Regions from separate parts of the Rhizobium sp. BR 250 genome, predicted to be linked through region 2. Evidence: predicted binding sites of a transcription regulator. Region 2 holds the regulator's gene; each other region holds the start of a gene.

The links. The regulator LexA, encoded in region 2, represses DNA repair genes until DNA is damaged. The targets are predictions, from matches to a motif close to TGTTCNNNNTGTGTTCNG.
Region 1: a site for LexA is predicted at 752-769, ahead of QD336_RS10405 (helicase-related protein). Genes of this name have one in related genera too.
Region 3: a site for LexA is predicted at 1,276-1,293, ahead of QD336_RS18885 (ImuA family protein). Genes of this name have one in related genera too.

What each region holds. Positions count from the first base shown of each region.
Region 1 covers NZ_JARWKW010000005.1:235,583-237,851, reverse strand. Annotated here, with positions in the region: gene QD336_RS10410 (ubiquinone biosynthesis hydroxylase) at 1-540, shown strand, start outside; gene QD336_RS10405 (helicase-related protein) at 998-2,269, shown strand, end outside.
Region 2 covers NZ_JARWKW010000001.1:421,673-423,941, forward strand. Annotated here, with positions in the region: gene QD336_RS02110 (TRAP transporter large permease subunit) at 1-609, shown strand, start outside; gene lexA (transcriptional repressor LexA) at 857-1,579, shown strand; gene QD336_RS02120 (hypothetical protein) at 1,675-1,914, opposite strand; gene QD336_RS02125 (glutathione S-transferase family protein) at 2,009-2,269, shown strand, end outside.
Region 3 covers NZ_JARWKW010000012.1:97,265-99,533, forward strand. Annotated here, with positions in the region: gene QD336_RS18875 (glycerate kinase type-2 family protein) at 1-755, opposite strand, end outside; gene QD336_RS18880 (DUF1304 domain-containing protein) at 760-1,116, opposite strand; gene QD336_RS18885 (ImuA family protein) at 1,331-2,095, shown strand; gene QD336_RS18890 (Y-family DNA polymerase) at 2,010-2,269, shown strand, end outside.

The DNA.
Region 1 (2,269 bases), on a different contig from region 2:
ACCGAACGCACGGCCGACGCCGAAAGGCTGGCCGCCTCCGACGATCTGGTATTCGAGGAAGAGCTGGAGCGCCGGTTCGGCCACAAGCTCGGTCCCGTCCGCCCGGTTGGTCCCCGCCGCGCCTTTCCGCTCGGTCTGACACTGGCGCGCTCCTTCGTTGCGCCACGGTTTGCGCTTGCGGGTGATGCGGCGCACGGTATCCATCCGATTTCCGGACAGGGCCTCAATCTCGGCTTCAAGGATGTGGCGGCGCTCGCCGAAACCGTGGTCGAGGCCGACCGTCTCGGTCTCGATATCGGCTCTCTCAACGTTCTTGAGCGGTATCAGTCCTGGCGTCGTTTCGACACGCTGCGCATGGGTGTGACGACGGATGTGCTGAACCGGCTTTTCTCCAACGATGTCGGACCCATCCGCATCATGCGCGATTTCGGTCTGGGCGTGGTGGATCGTTTGCCGGGTCTCAAATCCTATTTCATCGGCCAGGCCGCCGGCACGACAGATGCGAACGCGCCGCGCCTTCTTGCCGGGGAGGCGCTCTGACCTGACCCTTCGCCGGGCGGTGGAGAGGTCTCCTGACGATTGTCGCTTGACAGGCTGTTGGGGCATTCTCTGTCTTTTGCCGGTCACGGAAAGCTGAATCCGGGCAATGACTTACCCGGATTCACAATCTGGTATGAGGTATGGCTTCTCCAACCAGATATTGCGGAGAACAAAAGCGGAATCAGGCTGAGTCAGCGATTCGTATTCGATTCGTTCGCAGACTGTTCCGCAGCCGAATCGATTCCATTTTCGCCGGATTCTTTTTGAACCTTCAAGTCACTGAATATGAACGGAAAATTCGTCTGCGAAATCCTCCTCCGCTACTTTACGGGTGAGGCCTATTGCCTTTGTCGGCGGGCATTGCCATGTGTGGTGCGTGCGGCCCGCATCTGTGATGATTGGCGGTACGACAAGCAGATGAAGTCGATTCGCGGATACTACGTTGAATTTTCGCCCCATGATCCTGAGCGGCCGCGGTGTCACGGCCGTTCTCGGCCCCACCAATACCGGCAAGACCCATTACGCGATCGAGCGTATGGTCGCGCATGGCAGCGGTGTCATTGGCCTGCCGCTGCGTCTTCTGGCGCGGGAGGTCTATACCCGTCTGGTCGAGAAGGTGGGGGCGCCGAATGTGGCGCTGATCACCGGCGAAGAAAAAATCGCGCCGCCCAAGGCCAAATATTCCGTCTGCACCGTGGAAGCCATGCCGCGCGAGACGACTGCCGCTTTCGTCGCCATCGACGAGGTGCAATTGGCCGGTGATCTTGAGCGCGGTCATATCTTTACCGACCGGGTGCTGCATCTGCGTGGGCGGGAAGAGACGCTGCTTCTGGGGGCGGGCACGATGCGCCCGATCCTTGAAAAGCTGTTGCCCGGAATAACCGTGGTGGAGCGGCCGCGCCTGTCGCAGCTTTTTTATGCCGGCCAGAAGAAGATCACCCGCCTGCCGCAGCGCACGGCGATCGTCGCCTTTTCCGCAGACGAGGTTTATGCCATCGCCGAACTGGTGCGCCGCCAGCGCGGTGGAGCGGCGGTGGTGCTCGGCGCGCTTTCGCCGCGCACGCGCAATGCGCAGGTCGGGCTTTATCAATCGGGCGACGTCGAATATCTGGTGGCGACGGACGCCATCGGCATGGGCCTCAACCTCGATGTCGATCACGTCGCCTTCGCGCAGGACCGCAAATTCGACGGTTACCAGTTCCGCAATCTCAATCCGGGCGAGATCGGCCAGATCGCCGGCCGCGCCGGCCGTCATCTTCGCGACGGCACATTCGGCGTGACGGGTCGCGTCGATCCGTTCGACGACGAGTTGGTGGAGCGGATAGAAACCCATCAGTTCGATGCGGTGAAGGTTCTGCAATGGCGGACGAAAAACTTCGATTTTTCCTCCATCGCCAATCTGCGCACGAGCCTTGATGCCGCCCCGACGATCCAGGGGCTTTCGCGCGCCCTGCCGGCCATCGACCAGCAGGCGCTGGAATATCTGTCGCGCTACCCCGAGATCATCGACGTGACGACGACGGATGCGCGGGTAGAAAAACTCTGGGAGGCCTGCGCGCTGCCCGATTATCGCCGCATCGCCCCCGCACAGCACGCCGATCTGATTTCCACGCTTTATTTCGACCTCGTCAAGCGCGGGGCGGTGAACGAGGATTTCATGGCCGAGCAGGTGCGCCGCGCCGACCGCACGGATGGAGAGATCGATACCTTGTCTGCGAGGATTGCGCAG
Region 2 (2,269 bases):
CCGGCAATCCTTTTGCCGATCCTGATCATCCTCGGCCTGCGTTTCGGCTTTGCAACGCCAACGGAAGTCGCCGTTCTTTCTGTCGTCTATTCGCTCGTGCTCAGCATCTTCTTTTATCGCGATCTGACGTGGAAGCGTTTCTGCGACAATTTCGTCGAGGCAGGCTCGGCAACCGGCGTCGTCATGCTGGTCATCATGGGAAGTGCCGCGGTGGGCTGGGTCCTCACCTTCGATCAGGCACCCCAGCATTTCGCCACCTGGGTGGCAGAGAATATTTCGAACCCGATCCTGATCATTCTCATGATGAACATCCTGATGCTGATCATCGGCATGCCGCTCGATCTGCCGCCTTCGATCCTGCTGCTCGGACCGATCTTCGTGCCACTGGCCGATATGATAGGGCTCGACCGGGTACAGCTCGGCATGATGATGGTGATCAATCTGGGTATCGGGCTCTACACTCCGCCCATCGGCACCACGCTGTTCATCTCGTCCTCCATTGCCAGAGCACCGCTCGGCGCGACGACGAAGGAATTGTGGCCGTTCTTCACCATGGCGATGCTGCTTCTCATCGCGGTCAGCTTCATTCCTGCGCTCACGATCTACTGAAATTCAGCCCGCAGCAAAACGCTAAGGGAAACCATCGGCCGATTCTCCCCGGCCGGTGGTTTTGGCGTTCGAGACACCTCGCTTAAGTAATCAAATCCGCTTTGTTCACGGTTTCGACGATCAAATCACCATCTGCGATACACCCTTCACGAAATTTTAGGGGATTGCGGAACACATATGGAACATATAGTGTTCGTTCTGTATTTGTTTCGCGACTTCAACGACGATTCTCAAGGGTGTTTTCCTCATGCTCACGCGCAAACAGCAGGAATTGCTTCTCTTCATTCATGAAAGAATGAAAGAGTCCGGCGTGCCGCCCTCCTTCGATGAAATGAAGGACGCACTCGATCTTGCCTCCAAATCCGGCATCCACCGGCTGATCACCGCACTCGAGGAGCGCGGATTTATTCGCCGGCTACCTAACAGGGCGCGAGCGCTGGAAGTGATCAAATTGCCGGAGGCCTACACGCCGGGTGCGAGGCCGCAACGCGGCTTTTCGCCAAGCGTCATCGAAGGCAGCCTCGGCAAGCCGAAGACGCCGGAACCTGCCCCCGCCCCCAAGGCGCCTGCCAACGATCTCGGCGGTGCGGTCACCGTGCCGGTCATGGGCCGCATTGCCGCCGGTGTGCCGATTTCCGCGATCCAGAACAACACCCATGATGTGGCCGTGCCGGTCGACATGCTGGGTTCGGGCGAACATTACGCTCTGGAAGTCAAAGGCGACTCGATGATCGAGGCCGGCATTTTTGATGGCGACACCGTCATCATCCGCAACGGCAACACTGCCAATCCGGGCGATATCGTCGTGGCGCTGGTGGATGATGAAGAAGCGACGTTGAAGCGTTTCCGCCGCAAGGGTGCCTCCATTGCGCTTGAAGCGGCCAACCCCGCTTATGAAACCCGCATTTTCGGGCCGGACCGGGTGAAGATCCAGGGCAAGCTGGTGGGACTGATCCGCCGTTACCATTGAATGGGTGATATCGAGCCCGTCCCTTTCGCGATGGCGAGAGGACGGTCTCTTGTGATGCATGGCCGCCGGTCCGAGGAACGGCGCGTTTACCGCGTTCATGAGGGGACGCACCATCCGTCGGATCGACATGCCGTTTCCTGCGAAGAGCAATTCCAGCTTTCACGCTTGATGTTTCGGTTGCGCTGCAGGCGCAACGGCAAAATGACGCTGGCTGCAATCGCGGAAAAGGCGCATTTCCCTTCTTCGCGAGCCATGGGCAGCCAATCGCCTCGCACCTTTTCGGTCGTCTCCAGGTGGTGATGTGTGTGGAATTCTTTCCCCTGCCCGGCCGCCATTCATCAATCCGGCTTATGGAAGCCATGGATTATTTGCAATATTCCGGACCGCATTGCCGGTATAGAAATGCGCGTCATATCGGGGAGACATGCCATGTACGATCTTTATATCGCCAACAAGAACTATTCCTCATGGTCGCTGCGGCCCTGGATATTGATGCGCACGCTCGGCATCGCCTTTGATGAAAAACTCGTTCCCTTTGGCGAAGACGTCTCATTTTCCAGCTTTTCGCCGACCGGAAAGGTGCCCTGCCTTGTCGATGAGGGCGTGACGATCTGGGAAACGCTGTCGATCGCCGAGTATCTTGCCGAGAGACATCAGGGTGTGTGGGCGAGCGACAAGCAGGCAAGGGCC
Region 3 (2,269 bases), on a different contig from region 2:
ATCATCCTGACATCCTCTTCGATATCACCGGTCTTTGGGGTCTCCTCACCTTTTTCCAGCACGCTGCGCACGGTTTCGGGAAGATCGAGCGCATACCGGGCGACGATTTCGCGCACGGTCGCTATATCACTCGGATCGGCAACCGTCGGGCCGGAGGCGATTTCGGAGGGGTCGTCACCCGGCACGTCGGAAATCAGCAGCGAGACCACCTTCGCCGGTTTGGCAGCCAGCGCCAACCGTCCGCCCTTGATGCGGGAGAGGTGTTTGCGCACTGCATTCATCTCGGAAATCGTCGCGCCGCTGGCCAGAAGGGCACGATTGACGGCCATCTTGTCGGCAAGCGTCATGCCTTCGGCGGGGGCGACCATCAGCGCGGAACCACCGCCGGAAATCAGTGCGATCACCATGTCGTCGTCGGTGAGCCCTTCGACTGCGGCGAGAATGCGTTTGGCCGCCTCTGCGCTCTTGTCATCAGGTACGGGATGCGAGGCCTCGATGATCTCGATACGGGAGGTTGGGACCGCATGGCCATAACGCGTCACCACCACACCCGAGAGATCGACATGCGGCCATGCCGCTTCCAGTGCTGCGGCCATGGCGGCCGATGCCTTGCCGGCCCCAACCACCACGCAGCGCCCCTTGGGCGGGGAGGGAAGATGCTGTTGCAACACCTTCGCCGGATCAGCGCTTGCGACTGCCGCCATGAATATCCGGTTGAGGGCGTCTTTGGCTTGGCTATCGTTCCATGCGGTCATCGGTTCATACTCCAATCCAGAGCGCGCCAAGCGCCAAAAGGGCGGGCAGCGCCTGAATGAACAGGATCTTCATAGCATTGGCGGTAACGGCGCCGAAAATACCGGCCACCAACACACACAGCAGGAAAAACACCTTGAAGCTCAGCCCTTCATCGCCCTGTGCGAGCCCATAGATCAGCCCGGCCGCCAGAAACCCGTTATAAAGCCCCTGATTGGCGGCGAGCACTTTCGTCTGCCGGGCAAAATCCGCTGAAAGACCGAAGGCCTTGCGGCCGGCCGGCTTTTCCCACAGCAGCATTTCCAGAATGATGATGTAGATATGGATGGCCGCAACCACGGCAATTAGAATGCTGGCGATCATCGGCAGGCTCCTCCAAACCATGATGCCCCCGCCGCGTTTTTTACGGCGAACGGACAATTCCGTTTTAACGGTGGGACGAAGAGCTGCAAGGCCAGAATCTCCTCTTCCCGTGCAAACTGTTGAAGAGCGGCAGCTCGTTGCTTGACTCTTGACTGAAATAGGAACAAAACAAGAACAATAAGGATGAATAACCGGAATTGAAACCTGTCATGCCATGCAAAAGCGCGCGGACCAGTTGCTCGTTGTCGAAGAGCTGCGTGAAAGGCTGGAAAGGATCGGTAACGGCCCTGAGCGGCTGCACGAGACCTTGCCTTTCGGCGTGGATGCCATCGACCGTCACCTGCCGGGAGGCGGGCTGAAGCTCGGTTGCCTGCATGAGCTGAGCGGTGGCGGCAATGGCGCTGCCGATGGCGCGGCGGCAGCGCTGTTTGCGGCCGGTGTGGCGGCACGGCTTTCCGGCAAGGTTTTGTGGTGTGTCACCCGTCGGGATCTGTTCATGCCGGGCCTGATGCAGGCGGGCCTGTCTCAGAACCGGCTCATCATCGTTGAATGCCGTGATGAAAAAGGCGTGCTCGACTGTTTCGAGGAGGGACTGCGCTGCAATGGTTTCGGTGCGGTGATGGGTGAATTGGCGAAGTTGCCGATGACCGCCTCGCGGCGGCTGCAACTGGCGGCGGAAACCTCCGGTGTGACCGGCATCGCCATCCGCCGTTTCCGGCGTCCGGCCGATGCGGCGTTGTTCGGCGAGCCGACGGCGGCCGTCACCCGCTGGCGCATCTCCGTGCGGCCCTCATCGCCCCTGCCGGTGCCGGGAGTGGGCAGGCCGCGCTGGTTTCTGGAACTCTTGCGATGTCGCGGCGGCGAAAGTGCCGAATTTGAAGTGGAAGCCTGTGATGCAAAGGGTCGTCTCGCTCTACCTGCCGACATGGCCGACGGATCGCTTCCAGCGTCTTTCGGGGAAGGACGCGCCGCCGGTTGAAAAGCCGCTGGTCATGATCGGCCGCCAGGGCAGCCGCCGGCTGGTGCTGGCGCTCGACAGGGCGGCAAAGGCGGCGGGCATCCGGCCCGGCACGCCGGTCAGCAAGGCGCAGGCGCTGGTGCCCGGTCTTCTCGTCGAAAATCTGGACGCAGTGGCCGATGCACGCGCCCTGCA